DNA from 2 places in the Streptomyces sp. NPDC013457 genome. Region 2 is predicted to be linked to the other one. Evidence: predicted binding sites of a transcription regulator. Region 2 holds the regulator's gene; the other holds the start of a gene.
What was found. Region 2 encodes HrcA, which represses chaperone genes, less so after heat shock. Its sites were predicted from a motif close to TTNGCACTCNGNNNNNCNGAGTGCNAA; they were not measured.

Region 1 (7,148 bases), on a different contig from region 2:
AGGCCGAGCGCCGCCGGCAACGTGGTCATTCGTGGGGTGAACGGCATAGAACGGAAATGTATGCAAAAAGCATCATCATCCGGCGCTACGCCACGCGGCGGTGCGTGTACTCCGTGATGTCGATCATCGGCGGTCGCTCCTCGGTGTCCACCGCGTACGTCCGCGGGGTGAAGCCGTCGTCGCCCCGCTCGAACTGTGTCAGCCGGGGACGCACGAGATGCCCGCGCGAGAGCCGCAGCTGCGCCGTCCGGTAGATCGCCGCCGCCATCCGGCCCAGCGCGCGGCCGTCCTGGTGCCGGTGCTTGCGGACGCCGACGTCGACCTGGGCGAGCGCGTCCAGGCCGACCGTGTGGAGGGCGTCCACGAGCAGACCCAGCTCCACTCCGTAACCGACCGGGAACGGCAGCTGTTCGAGCAGCGAGCGCCGCGCCGCGTACTCGCCGCCGAGCGGCTGTACGAAGCCGGCCAGCTGCGGCCAGTGCAGATTGAGCAGCGGCCGTGCCACCAGCTCGGTCACCCGCCCACCCTGACCTGGGGAGTCGCCCAGCGGACGGTCGTACATGGCCTTCACGAAGTCGACGTCCGGTTCGGTGAGCAGCGGGCCGACGATCCCGGTGACGAAGTCCGCGGAGAAGTCCCGCAGATCCGCGTCGACGAAGCAGACGATGTCCCCGCGCGTCACCATCAGTGACCGCCACAGCACCTCGCCCTTGCCGGGCACGGCCGGAATCCGGGGCAGGATCGCGTCGCGCGCCACGACGCGCGCCCCGGCCGCCGCCGCGAACTCCGCCGTACGGTCGGTGGAACCGGAGTCGATCACCACCAGTTCGTCCACGAGCGGCACCGCCTCGGTCATCAGCTCCCGGCGGATCACGGAGACGATGTCGCCGACCGTCGCCTCCTCGTCGAGGGCGGGCAGGACGACGCTGACCGTCGTCCCGTGCTTCGCCGCCAGGATGCGGTCGAGCGAACGGTCCGCCACGGACCAGGACCGCCGGCCCAGCCAGCGCTCCACTTCCTCCAGCACGTGATCTCCATCTCGCGGTTCGGACGGCAGGTTCAACCCTCCGGGCCTTCGGTTACAGTCTTGAACAACGCGGATGCCCGATGCATGTCGGGGTCCCACCCGCGTCTGACAACCGCTTCACACAATCGAATACCGCTCATCCAGAGGGGCAGAGGGAAACGGCCCGTTGAAGCCCCGGCAACCCTCCAGTCGGTCTCGTCCGCGACACAACGCGCCAGCGAGGCTCCCGGCTAGGGAAGGTGCCAAATCCGTCTCATGACGACATTCGTCATGGGAAAGATGAGGAGAAAGGGCCTCGCCTCCATGGCTGTACAGACTGTTTCCACCGAAACCTCCCGGACCGTCGATCTCGGTCCCGCTTCGGGCCTTTCCTGCCGGGAATGCGGTGAAGTCTTCCCGCTCGGCCCGATCTTCGCCTGCGAGCTCTGTTTCGGCCCGCTCGAAGTCGCGTACGACCTCCCCACCGGTGACCCCGAGGCGCTGCGCAAGCAGATCGAGGCCGGCCCCGCCAACATCTGGCGCTACGCCCCGCTGCTGCCCGTCCCGGCCGACGTCGCCGAGAAGCCGAACCTGAACCCCGGCTGGACCAAGCTCGTCCAGGCCGACAACCTCGCCCGTGAGCTGGGTGTCGAGCCCGGCAAGCTCTTCGTCAAGGACGACTCCGGCAACCCGACGCACTCCTTCAAGGACCGCGTCGTCGCCCAGGCCCTGGAGGCGGCCCGCGCCTTCGGCTTCACCACGCTGTCCTGCTCCTCCACCGGCAACCTGGCCGGCGCCGTCGGCGCCGCCGCCGCCCGTGCCGGATTCCGCTCCTGCGTGTTCATCCCGCACGACCTGGAGCAGGGCAAGGTCGTCATGGCCGCCGTCTACGGCGGTGAGCTGGTCGGCATCGAGGGCAACTACGACGACGTCAACCGCTTCTGCTCCGAGCTCATCGGCGACCCGCTGGGCGAGGGCTGGGGCTTCGTCAACGTCAACCTGCGTCCGTACTACGGCGAGGGCTCCAAGACGCTCGCGTACGAGATCTGCGAGCAGCTGGGCTGGGTGATCCCGGACCAGCTCGTGATCCCGATCGCCTCCGGCTCGCAGCTCACCAAGATCGACAAGGGTCTGCAGGAGCTCATCAAGCTGGGCCTGGTCGAGGACAAGCCGTACAAGATCTTCGGCGCGCAGGCCGAGGGCTGCTCGCCGGTGTCGGCCGCCTTCAAGGCCGGTCACGATGTCGTACGGCCCCAGAAGCCGAACACCATCGCCAAGTCGCTGGCGATCGGCAACCCGGCCGACGGCCCGTACGTCCTGGACATCGCCCGCCGCACGGGCGGCGCGGTGGAGGACGTCGACGACGAGCAGGTCGTCGAGGCGATCAAGATCCTCGCCCGTACGGAGGGCATCTTCGCCGAGACGGCGGGCGGTGTGACGGTCGGCGTGACGAAGAAGCTGGTCGAGGCCGGCCTCATCGACCCGGCCCTCACCACGGTCGTTCTCAACACGGGTGACGGCCTCAAGACGCTGGACGCGGTGGCCGATACCTCGCAGGCGACCGCGACGATCCGCCCGAGCCTGGACGCGTTCCGCGAGGCAGGCCTGGCGGGCTGACGCCCGCGACCGCCGAGGTGCGGGCGCTGCCGGTGACCCGGCCGCGCCCGCACCCCGCCACCCGCCACCCGGCACCCCGTCCGCCCCGCCCGAAGCCACCGAAGGTGAACACCCCATGAGCGTGAAGGTCCGCATCCCCACCATCCTCCGCACCTACACCGGCGGCCAGGCCGAGGTCGCCGCCGAGGGCGCGACCCTGTCCGAGGTCATCGCCGATCTGGAGAAGAACCACGCGGGCATCGCGGCCCGTGTCCTGGACGACCAGGGCAAGCTGCGCCGCTTCGTGAACGTCTACGTCAACGACGACGACGTCCGCTTCGAGCAGGGCCTGGAGACGGCGACGCCGGACGGCGCCGGCGTCTCGATCATCCCGGCCGTCGCCGGAGGCTGATCGTCCGGCGCGGCACGGGCGGCCTCAGGGCCGTCCCGGCGCCCCCGCGTTACCCGGCGTAACCGAATTGCCCCTTCCGCGAGAGAAGCGGAGGGGGCAATTCTGCATGGTTGAGCGCGGTAGAGTTGGGGAAGTCCCCCCGGCTTTCCCCCGCTGCTCGTGCCAGACGCATATGAGAATGCGCCCGCACGCGACAAGAAGCAGCCAAAGTGCACGTGCGTTGTGTACCTTCTGCGCGCTTTGCCGGGCCCGACTTGCCCCGGAATTCAGTGAATTCTCCTCAATTCTCCTTTACGCCATGCCCAGAATTCTCGCCCGATTGACCTGTTGCAGAGGGCAGTTGGGCAGATACATTCAGCCGCGGTCGACGCGTTCCGGCGCAGGGTCTGACCCGGGTCCGCGAAGTGCGGTCCCGCGCAAGGGCCAGTAATAGGGGAGTTAGGCATGGCTCAGGGCACCGTCAAGTGGTTCAACGCGGAGAAGGGCTACGGCTTCATCGCGGTCGACGGTGGTGCGGATGTATTCGTCCACTACAGCGCGATCCAGATGGACGGCTACCGCACCCTTGAAGAGGGTCAGCGGGTCGAGTTCGAGATCTCGCAGGGCCAGAAGGGTCCGCAGGCGGACATGGTCAAGCTCGCCGTCTGAGCACGGCGCGATCGGCCACCACGTACGCACTCACGCGTTCTCACGCCGAGGGGTCCGCATCCTGACCGGGATGCGGACCCCTCGTGCGTGCGCGGGGAGGTGGCGGCGGCCTCTCTCGATCTGCGGGAGTCGCTTGCACTCGCATGGGCCGAGTGCTAATCATTGGCGTTAGCACTCTGAAGGTGAGAGTGCTTACGAGGATCGGGCAGACGAGGTCCGCGGCCAGGTGGGGCAAGGAACCACAGGGCACGCAGGCCGTCCGTCGCGGGCGTCGGCGCGGTCCTGGAGCGTTATCCACCCCATGTCCGGGAGGACCACTTCACATGGCCAAGATCATCGCGTTCGACGAGGAGGCACGGCGCGGTCTCGAGCGCGGGATGAACCAGCTCGCCGACGCCGTCAAGGTCACCCTTGGCCCCAAGGGCCGGAACGTCGTCCTCGAGAAGAAGTGGGGCGCCCCCACGATCACCAACGATGGTGTGTCCATCGCCAAGGAGATCGAGCTCGAGGACCCGTACGAGAAGATCGGCGCCGAGCTGGTCAAGGAAGTCGCCAAGAAGACGGACGACGTCGCCGGTGACGGTACGACCACCGCGACCGTCCTCGCCCAGGCGCTCGTCCGCGAGGGCCTGCGCAACGTGGCGGCCGGCGCCAACCCGATGGCCCTCAAGCGCGGCATCGAGAAGGCCGTCGAGGCCGTCTCCGGCGCCCTGCTCGAGCAGGCGAAGGATGTCGAGACCAAGGAGCAGATCGCTTCCACGGCCTCCATCTCCGCCGCCGACACCCAGATCGGCGAGCTCATCGCCGAGGCGATGGACAAGGTCGGCAAGGAAGGCGTCATCACCGTCGAGGAGTCCCAGACCTTCGGTCTGGAGCTGGAGCTCACCGAGGGTATGCGCTTCGACAAGGGCTACATCTCGGCGTACTTCGCCACCGACATGGAGCGTATGGAGGCGTCCCTGGACGACCCGTACATCCTGATCGTCAACTCCAAGATCTCCTCCGTGAAGGACCTGCTCCCGCTGCTGGAGAAGGTCATGCAGTCGGGCAAGCCCCTGCTGATCATCGCCGAGGACGTCGAGGGCGAGGCCCTGTCGACCCTGGTCGTCAACAAGATCCGCGGCACCTTCAAGTCCGTCGCGGTCAAGGCTCCGGGCTTCGGCGACCGCCGCAAGGCCATGCTGAACGACATCGCCATCCTCACGGGCGGCACGGTCATCTCCGAGGAGGTCGGTCTCAAGCTCGAGAACGCCGGCCTCGACCTGCTGGGCCGCGCCCGCAAGGTCGTCATCACCAAGGACGAGACCACGATCGTCGACGGTGCCGGTGACAGCGAGCAGGTCGCCGGTCGCGTCAACCAGATCCGCGCCGAGATCGAGAACTCGGACAGCGACTACGACCGCGAGAAGCTGCAGGAGCGCCTGGCGAAGCTCGCCGGCGGTGTTGCGGTCATCAAGGCCGGTGCCGCGACCGAGGTCGAGCTCAAGGAGCGCAAGCACCGCATCGAGGACGCCGTTCGCAACGCGAAGGCGGCCGTCGAGGAGGGCATCGTCGCCGGTGGTGGCGTGGCCCTGCTCCAGGCCTCCAGCGTCTTCGAGAAGCTCGAGGCCGACCTCTCGGGCGACGAGGCCACGGGTGCCGCGATCGTGAAGCTGGCCCTCGAGGCCCCGCTGAAGCAGATCGCCGTCAACGCCGGCCTCGAGGGTGGCGTCGTGGCGGAGAAGGTCCGCAACCTGCCCGTCGGCCACGGCCTGAACGCCGCGACCAACGAGTACGTCGACCTCATCGCCGAGGGCATCATCGACCCGGCGAAGGTGACGCGTTCCGCCCTGCAGAACGCGGCCTCCATCGCCGCGCTGTTCCTGACCACCGAGGCCGTCATCGCCGACAAGCCGGAGAAGGCCTCCGCGGCCGCTCCGGGCGGCATGCCGGGCGGTGACATGGACTTCTGAGCCTCGGCTCGGTAGTTCCTCGCTGTACGCGACCGAGGGCGGCACTCCTGCTGGGGGTGCCGCCCTCGGGCGTTCGGGGTGATGCTGGTGGGGTGGGGGTGGTCAGCCACTCCCGGAAGCGGAGCCTCTCGGAAGGCGGGAGCGATCCATGATCACGCTGCTGACGACACCGGCCGACCGCGAGCTGGTCATCACCCGGACCTTCGACGCCCCGCCCGCCCGTGTCTGGGAGGCGTGGACGAAACCCGAGCACGTGCGCCAGTGGTACGGCGTGGCGGCCCTGCCCACGGTGATCTCCGACGTCGACCTCACGGTCGGCGGCGCGTGGCGCTGGGGCCAGAAGGCCCCCGACGGCCGGGAGATCGTCTTCTCCGGAACGTACGAGGAGATCGTCCCGAACGAGCGCCTCGTCTACACCGAGGTCTTCGAGCTCATGCCGGGGCCACCGGTCCATGTCACCCTCACCTTCGACGACACCCCGGACGGCGGCACGGCGCTCACCAGCACATCGATCTGGCCGTCGTCGGAGATCCGCGACCAGGCGCTGGCGACGGGGATGGAGGCGGGGGTCAAGGAGGAGTACGACCGTCTCGCGGCCTATCTGGGGACGATGTGAGCCTCGACGTGCCGCGGCTGCCCGCGGGGGCGTACGACCTGCGCCCCTGGGAACGCGCGGACCTCCCGCTCGTGGAGGAGGCGTCGGCGGACCCGTACATCCCGCTGACCACCACGGTCCCGCCGGTGTACTCGGAGGCGGAGGGCGAGGGGTTCGTACGCCGCCAGTGGCACCGCTCGGAGTCGGGAGCGGGCTACTCCTTCGTCATCGTCCGCCGTCGCGACGACCGCCCGGCGGGCATGATCGGCCTCTGGCTCCGCGACCTCCCCGAGGGCCGCGCGACCGTCGGCTACTGGGTCGCCCCCTCCTGCCGGGGCGAGGGCGCGGCCGGCGCGGCGCTGACGGCGCTGAGTGCGTGGGCCATGGGTGAACTGGGCATCCCCCGCCTCCAGTTGCTCGTCGAACCCTGGAACGAGGCGTCGGCGAAGACGGCGGAACGGGCCGGCTTCGCCCGGGAGGGCCTGCTGCGGTCCTGGCAGGAAGTGGGCGGGGAACGACGGGACATGGTGATGTACGGGCGGGTGCGGGTGCCGTAGGGGGCGGAGTGCCGGTCGACCGGGCCAGGCCGGGCGGGCCGGGATCCGGGTGAACGAGGGGATCAGCGGCCTTGTACGATCCGGTCGACCGGCAGTGGGGGGCACTGAGGTCGCCGGTCGTGTGATGTCCCGACCGGCGTATCGCCGCAGTTCAACGCAGGCTCTTGTCGCACGTCCGCGTGCGGACGTGTGAGTTCCCTGCCCCGCCTCCCGGGACCGAGAGAACGATGACCCGAGGAGTTCCGTGTACGGCAAGAGACCCCTGAGTACCCTGCTCACCGCCACCGTCCTCGGCGTGTCCGGTGTCGTCCTCGGCCCCGTCCAGCCCTTCGCCCGGGCGGTGACGCCGGTGGAGTCGGTGGACTCGGCGCCCGCGGTGGTC
Region 2 (7,148 bases):
CGGCGACCTCGGGGAAGCGCGTACGGCGGGACTGCTTGCCGGCCTCGCGCGCGGTGGCCCGCCACTTGGCGAGGGCCTTGAGCCCGCGGTCGCCCTTCCACTGGGTGATGCAGCGGGACGCGGCCCACGGCACGATCGCGTCGACCCCGGTCTCCGTCATGATCTCGACGGCCAGTTCGCCCCGGTCGCCCTTGGGCAGCGCCTGGACGACGGTGATACGGGGCGCGGGCGCGGCCTCCTCGTACCTGCCGGAGACCTCGACGGTCAGCTGGTCCTTGCCCTCGGCGCCGAGCACCACGCAGTCGGCCCAGGTGCCCCGCCCGTCGGTGAGGACGACGTCCTCCCCCGCGCGCAGCCGCTTCACGGAGACGGCGTGACGGCCCTCGGGGCCGTCGAGGAGGAAGGGGCCGTTGCCGGGGACGGCCTCGACGACGAAGACGGGTGCGGTCATGAGGCGTTGCTCCTGTGGGCCTGCGCGGTGAGTGCGGTGTCGAGTTCGGCGGCCAGCACCTCGACGAGCCGGCCCGCGGGGAGTTCGCGGGCCAGCCGGTGCCCCTGGCCGGCCCACAGGGCCATACCCTGCGCGTCGCCCGCGGTGGCGGCTGCCTTGCGGACGGGGGCGGTGAGGTGGTGGACCTCGGGATAGGCGGCGGGGGCGTACGGCCCGTGCTCGCGCATGAACCGGTTGACGAGCCCGCGCGCCGGGCGGCCGGAGAAGGCCCGGGTGAGCTCGGTCCGGACGAAGAGGGGGTTGGTCAGGGCCTGCTTGTGCAGCGCGTGCGCCCCCGACTCGGGGCACACGAGGAACGCGGTGCCCAGCTGGGCGGCGTCGGCACCGGCCGCGAGGACCGCGGCGATCTGCGCGCCGCGCATGATCCCGCCGGCCGCGAGGATCGGAAGCTGCACCGCCTCCCGGACCTGGGTGACGAGCGTGAGGAGCCCGGTCCCGGCGAGAGCGGCGTCCGGGTCGTCGCGGTGCGTGCCCTGGTGTCCGCCGGCCTCCACGCCCTGCACGCAGACGGCGTCCGCCCCGGCCCGCTGGGCCGCCTGGGCCTCGTCGGCGGAGGTGACGGTGACGATCGTGTACGTACCGGCGCGGGCGAAGGCGTCGAAGGTGTCCCGGTCGGGGCAGCCGAAGGTGAACGAGACGACGGGGACCGGGTCTTCGAGCAGGATCGCGAGCTTGGCGTCGTAGGCGTCGTCGCGCCCGTTGTCGGGGTCGCCGAGGGCCGTCTCGTACCAGGTGGCCTCCCCGGCGAGCTGGTGCCGGTACACCTCGACGGCGGCCGGATCGGCGGGCTGCCCGCCGGGCGGCACGAAGAGGTTGACGCCGAAGGGCTCGCCGGTCAGCCCGCGCACCTGCTTGATCTCCTGGTAGAGCCCGCCCGCGGTCTTGTAGCCCCCGGCGAGGAACCCGAGCCCGCCGGCGGCGCACACGGCTCCGACGAGCTCCGGGCAGGACGCGCCACCCGCCATGGGGGCCTGCACGATCGGGTATCGGGAGAGATCGTTCAGCGCGGTGGACATGCAGGCATCGTGTCATACGGAAGGGCGGCATCCGCGACCCGCGGATACCGCCCTTCCAGGCCCGGAACCGACCGCCCGACGGGCGGCGGGGATCCGGTCTAGCGCCCGTTGAACGCGTCCTTCAACCGCGAGAACAGCCCCTGCTGACCCGGCTGACTGTGCCTGCCCGGGGGACGACCCCCGGACCCCCGGCAGCAGTACGCCTACCGCCCGTTGAACGCGTCCTTCAACCGCGAGAACAGCCCCTGCTGACCCGGCTGGAACTGACCCGTGGGCCGTTCCTCGCCGCGCAGCTTCGCCAGTTCGCGCAGCAGCCGCTCCTGCTCGGCGTCGAGCTTCGACGGCGTCGTCACCTCGACGTGCACGATCAGGTCTCCCCGGCCGCCGCCGCGCAGGTGCGTGATGCCGCGCCCGTGCAGCGGGATCGACTGGCCGGACTGGGTGCCCGGGCGGATGTCGACCTCCTCCATCCCGTCGAGCGTCTGCAACGGCACCTTCGTACCGAGCGCTCCCGCCGTCATCGGGATGGTGACCGTGCAGTGCAGGTCGTCGCCGCGGCGCTGGAAGACCTCGTGCGGGACCTCGTGGATCTCGACGTACAGGTCACCGGCGGGGCCGCCGCCGGGGCCGACCTCACCCTCGCCCGCGAGCTGGATGCGCGTCCCGTTGTCGACACCGGCCGGGATCTTCACGGTGAGCGTGCGCCGCGAGCGGACCCGCCCGTCGCCCGCGCACTCGGGGCACGGGGTGGGGACGACCGTGCCGAAGCCCTGGCACTGGGGGCAGGGGCGAGAGGTCATGACCTGGCCCAGGAAGGACCGCGTGACCTGCGAGACCTCACCACGGCCGCGGCACATGTCACAGGTCTGGGCGGACGTGCCGGGCGCGGCACCCTCGCCGGAGCAGGTCGTACAGACGACCGCCGTGTCGACCTGGATGTCCTTCGTCGTACCGAAGGCGGCCTCGTTGAGGTCGATCTCCAGCCGGATCATGGCGTCCTGGCCGCGGCGCGTGCGCGAGCGCGGTCCGCGCTGCGACGCCGTGCCGAAGAAGGCGTCCATGATGTCCGAGAAGTTCCCGAAGCCGCCCTGGCCGAAGCCGCCGGCTCCACCGCCGCCGCCGGACGCGGACAGCGGGTCGCCACCGAGGTCGTAGACCTGCTTCTTCTGCGGGTCCGACAACACCTCGTAGGCGGCGTTGATCTCCTTGAACCGCTCCTGCGTCTTCGGATCGGGATTGACATCCGGGTGCAGCTCGCGGGCGAGCCGCCGGAATGCCTTCTTGATCTCGTCCTGGGACGCGTCGCGGCGCACGCCGAGTACGGCGTAGTAGTCCGTGGCCACTTACGACTCCGCCAGGATCTGTCCGACGTAACGTGCCACTGCGCGTACCGCTCCCATCGTTCCGGGGTAGTCCATGCGGGTCGGTCCGACCACGCCGAGTTTGGCGACTGCCTCGTCGCCCGAACCGTAGCCGACCGCGACGACGGACGTGGACGTGAGGCCCTCGTGGGCGTTCTCGTGCCCGATCCGTACGGTCATGCCCGAGTCCTTGGCCTCGCCCAGCAGCTTGAGGAGCACGACCTGCTCCTCGAGGGCTTCGAGAACGGGCCTGATCGTGAGGGGGAAGTCATGGCCGAAACGGGTGAGATTGGCGGTACCGCCGATCATCAACCGCTCCTCGTGCTCCTCCACCAGGGTTTCGAGCAGGGTCGCGAGCACCGTCGAGACCGTGCCGCGGTCCTCCGTCTCCTCGAAGGACTCCGGAAGATCCTGCACCAGCTGCGGCACGTCCGCGAAACGGCGGCCGACGACACGGCTGTTGAGCCGGGCGCGCAGGTCCGCGAGCGAGGTCTCGCCGAACGGCGCCGGGCAGTCGATGACGCGCTGCTCGACCCGGCCGGTGTCCGTGATCAGCACCAGCATCAGCCGGGCGGGGGCCAGCGACAGCAGCTCCACGTGCCGGACCGTCGAGCGGGTCAGCGACGGGTACTGCACGACGGCGACCTGCCGGGTCAGCTGCGCGAGCAGCCGGACCGTGCGCCCGACGACGTCGTCGAGATCGACGGCTCCGTCGAGGAAGTTGTGGATCGCGCGCCGCTCGGGCGTCGACAGCGGCTTGACGCCGGCGAGCCGGTCGACGAAGAGCCGGTAGCCCTTGTCGGTCGGGATGCGTCCGGCGCTGGTGTGAGGCTGGGCGATGTAGCCCTCGTCCTCCAGGACGGCCATGTCGTTACGCACGGTGGCGGGCGAGACGCCGAGCTTGTGGCGCTCCGTGAGCGCCTTGGAGCCGACCGGCTCCTCCGTCCCGACATAGTCCTGGACGATGGCGCGCAGCACCTCGAGTCTGCGTTCGCTGAGCATCGCGCACACCTCCAGCTGTCGTATCGGTTGCTCCGCATTTGGCACTCGCCCTGTTCGAGTGCCAGGAATCCCCCGGCCAGTGTACGGCGGCGGGCATCGCTCCTGGCAAGGAGGCCGGGTCGGAGGCCACGTCGTTGCGGATAGCGTCGCGGTATGGATGTCGATTGGGAAGAGTACGGCTGGGAGCGGCTCGGTAACGGGGTGGGCAGGCGCCGACTGCCCGGCTGGGACGCCACGGTGGGGCTGGTACTGGGCGAGCGCGCCGTGCTGCTGTACGACACGGGCTCCACGCTCGCCGAGGGCGCCGAGCTGCGGGGGCAGGCGGAGGCGCTCGCGGGCGGCCGGAGAGTGACACACATCGCACTGAGCCACCCGCACTTCGATCATGTCCTCGGCACGGCCGCCTTCGCGGGGGCGGAGGTGTTCGGGGCGGTGGGCCTGGACGAGCTGCTGCGACGGGAAGGGCACGCGCTGCGGGAGGACGCGGTACGGCACGGGGTGGCGGAGTCGGCGGCGACGGAGGCCGTGGACACCCTCGTCCTGCCGGGGCACATGGTGTCGGGCGAATGGACGCTGGACCTGGGCGGCCGCCAGGTGCTGCTGGCCAACGTGGGGCCGGGGCACTCGGGTCATGATCTGACGCTCCTCGTCCCGGACGTCGACGGGGTGGAGGTCGTCTTCTGCGGCGACCTGGTCGAGGAGTCGGGCGAGCCGCAGGCCGGAAGCGACGCGATCGGCTCGCGCTGGCCGGCGGCCCTGGACCGGCTGCTGGCGCTCGGCGGGGAGGACGCGCTGTACGTGCCGGGACACGGGGCGGTGGTGGACGCGGCGTTCGTGCGGCGCCAGCGGGATGAGCTGGCACGGCGCTTCTCCGTCGCATAACGTCGCCCGAATGCGCAGCTACAACCCGGACCTGACGCCCCCTTGGAAGCGATCCGCCCCGGTGCCGGAGGTGCCGGCGGAGGTGGACCTCGTGGTGGAGGAGGTCGCGACGGGATTCTGCGGAGCGGTGATCCGCTGCGAGGCCGGCACGGTCACGCTGGAGGACCGCTTCGGCAAGCACCGTGTGTTCCCGATGGATCCCCGGGGCTTCCTGCTGGAGGGCAAGGTGGTGACGCTGGTCCGCCCGGCGGCCGGTCCGGCGCGCCCCAGCCGCACGGCCTCGGGGTCCGTCGCGGTCCCGGGCGCGCGGGCGCGGGTGGCGCGGGCGGGCCGGATCTACGTGGAGGGCCGGCACGACGCGGAGCTGGTGGAGCGGGTCTGGGGCGACGACCTGCGTATCGAGGGCGTGGTGGTGGAGTACCTGGAGGGCATCGACGACCTCCCGTCGATCGTCGCGGAGTTCGGCCCGGCGGCGGACGCGCGGCTCGGCATCCTCGTCGACCACCTGGTGCCGGGCTCGAAGGAGTCCCGCATCGCGGCGCAGGTCTCGTCCCCGGACGTCCTGATCGTGGGGCACCCGTACATCGATGTCTGGGAGGCGGTGAAGCCGTCCTCCGTGGGCATCCCGGCCTGGCCGGCGGTCCCCCGGGGCGAGGACTGGAAGACGGGCGTCTGCCGGGCGCTGGGCTGGCCGCAGAACACGGGAGCGGCCTGGCAGCACATCCTGTCGAAGGTCCACTCCTACAAGGACCTGGAGCCGTCGCTCCTGGGCCGGGTGGAGGAACTGATCGACTTCGTGACGGCGCCCTAGCGCCGTCCCACCCGGCCGATCCGCGCGGGCCGCGACAGCGAGGCCCCGTCGCCGCGCCTTGGTGCGGCGACGGGGCGCGGCACCAAGGCGGGCGCCGGGGTGCGGCACCAAGGCGCGGCGCCAGGGCACGGCGCCGGGGCGCGACGCCGGGACCTAGTCCACCAGGTCGCGGACGACCGCGTCGGCGAGGAGGCGGCCCCGCAGGGTCAGGACCGCGCGCCCCGCCTCGTACGGCCCGGGCGCGAGGAGTCCGTCCGCGAGGGCCTTACGGGACGCCGCGAGGCCGTCGGGCTTCAGGAGGTCCAGCGGGCAGCCCTCCCGGAGCCGCAGCTCCAGAAGCACACGCTCCACGCGCCGGTCCTCCGCCGAGAGGAGCTCCCGCCCGGCGCCCGGCGACCTCCCGGCGCCGAGGGCCGCCGCGTACGACCCCGGATGCTTCACGTTCCACCAGCGCACCCCGCCCACGTGCGAGTGCGCCCCGGGGCCCGCGCCCCACCAGTCGGCGCCGCGCCAGTACAGCTCGTTGTGCAGGCACCGCCCGGCCTCCGACGTGGCCCAGTTCGACACCTCGTACCAGTCGAAGCCGGCCTCGGCGAAGACGGAGTCGGCGATCAGGTACCGGTCCGCGTGCACGTCGTCGTCCGTCATCGGCACCTCGCCGCGGCGGATCCGGCGCGCCAGCTGCGTCCCCTCCTCGACGATCAGCGCGTACGCGCTGACGTGGTCGGGGCCCGCTCCGATCGCCGCCTCCAGCGACGCGCGCCAGTCGTCGTCGGACTCCCCCGGCGTCCCGTAGATCAGGTCCAGGTTCACGTGCTCGAAGCCCGCCGCCCGCGCCTCCGCGACGCACGCCTCGGGCCGGCCCGGGGTGTGCGTACGGTCGAGGACCTTCAGGACGTGCTGCCGGGCGCTCTGCATCCCGAACGACACCCGGTTGAAGCCGCCGGCCCTCAGCTCCGCCAGATACGCCGGATCCACCGACTCCGGGTTCGCCTCCGTCGTCACCTCGGCGTCGTCCGCGAGCCCGAACTCGTCCCGGATCGCCCCCAGCATCCGTACGAGATCACCGGCCGCGAGCAGCGTGGGCGTACCGCCGCCGACGAAGACCGTCCGCACCGGCCGCGGGTCGTCGCCGAGCACCTTCCGGGCGAGGCGTATCTCCTCGACGACCTGCCCCGCGTAGTTGTCCCGGGAGGCGAGCACGCCTCCGGCACCGCGCAGCTCACTGGCGGTGTACGTGTTGAAGTCGCAGTAGCCGCAGCGGGTCGCGCAGTACGGCACGTGCAGATAGAACCCGAGCGGCCGCTCCCCGGCCCCTTCCAGGGCGTGCGCGGGCAGCGCCCCGTCATCGGGCATGGGCTCACCATCGGGCAGTACGGAAGGCATGAGCCCATTGTCCCGTACTGCCCGAGGTGGGCCGCCGGCCTGTGGATAACCCCGGCTACGGCCGGACCGGAGCGGTCACGCCTCCCGCGCCCCCGCGTACATGTCCTCGATCAGGTCCTTGTACGTCCGCTCCACCACCGGCCGCTTCATCTTCAGCGACGGGGTGAGCTCGCCGTGCT

Region 1: groL (chaperonin GroEL) is a predicted target of HrcA. The motif match lies at 3,795-3,821, and genes of this name have one in related genera.

Annotation. Positions count from the first base shown of each region.
Region 1 is NZ_JBICBL010000009.1:139,947-147,094, forward strand. Features, by position in the region: gene ACF1G2_RS24740 (hypothetical protein) at 1-29, opposite strand, end outside; gene ACF1G2_RS24745 (glucosyl-3-phosphoglycerate synthase) at 86-1,027, opposite strand; SAM riboswitch class I at 1,161-1,313, shown strand; gene thrC (threonine synthase) at 1,307-2,623, shown strand; gene ACF1G2_RS24755 (MoaD/ThiS family protein) at 2,739-3,014, shown strand; gene ACF1G2_RS24760 (cold-shock protein) at 3,459-3,662, shown strand; gene groL (chaperonin GroEL) at 3,986-5,614, shown strand; gene ACF1G2_RS24770 (SRPBCC family protein) at 5,763-6,230, shown strand; gene ACF1G2_RS24775 (GNAT family N-acetyltransferase) at 6,227-6,766, shown strand; gene ACF1G2_RS24780 (FG-GAP-like repeat-containing protein) at 7,011-7,148, shown strand, end outside.
Region 2 is NZ_JBICBL010000002.1:488,958-496,105, reverse strand. Features, by position in the region: gene ACF1G2_RS07725 (16S rRNA (uracil(1498)-N(3))-methyltransferase) at 1-451, opposite strand, end outside; gene ACF1G2_RS07720 (nitronate monooxygenase) at 448-1,527, opposite strand; gene dnaJ (molecular chaperone DnaJ) at 1,731-2,870, opposite strand; gene hrcA (heat-inducible transcriptional repressor HrcA) at 2,871-3,890, opposite strand; gene ACF1G2_RS07705 (MBL fold metallo-hydrolase) at 4,044-4,772, shown strand; gene ACF1G2_RS07700 (DUF3097 domain-containing protein) at 4,783-5,583, shown strand; gene hemW (radical SAM family heme chaperone HemW) at 5,737-6,939, opposite strand; gene ACF1G2_RS07690 (AMP-dependent synthetase/ligase) at 7,045-7,148, opposite strand, start outside.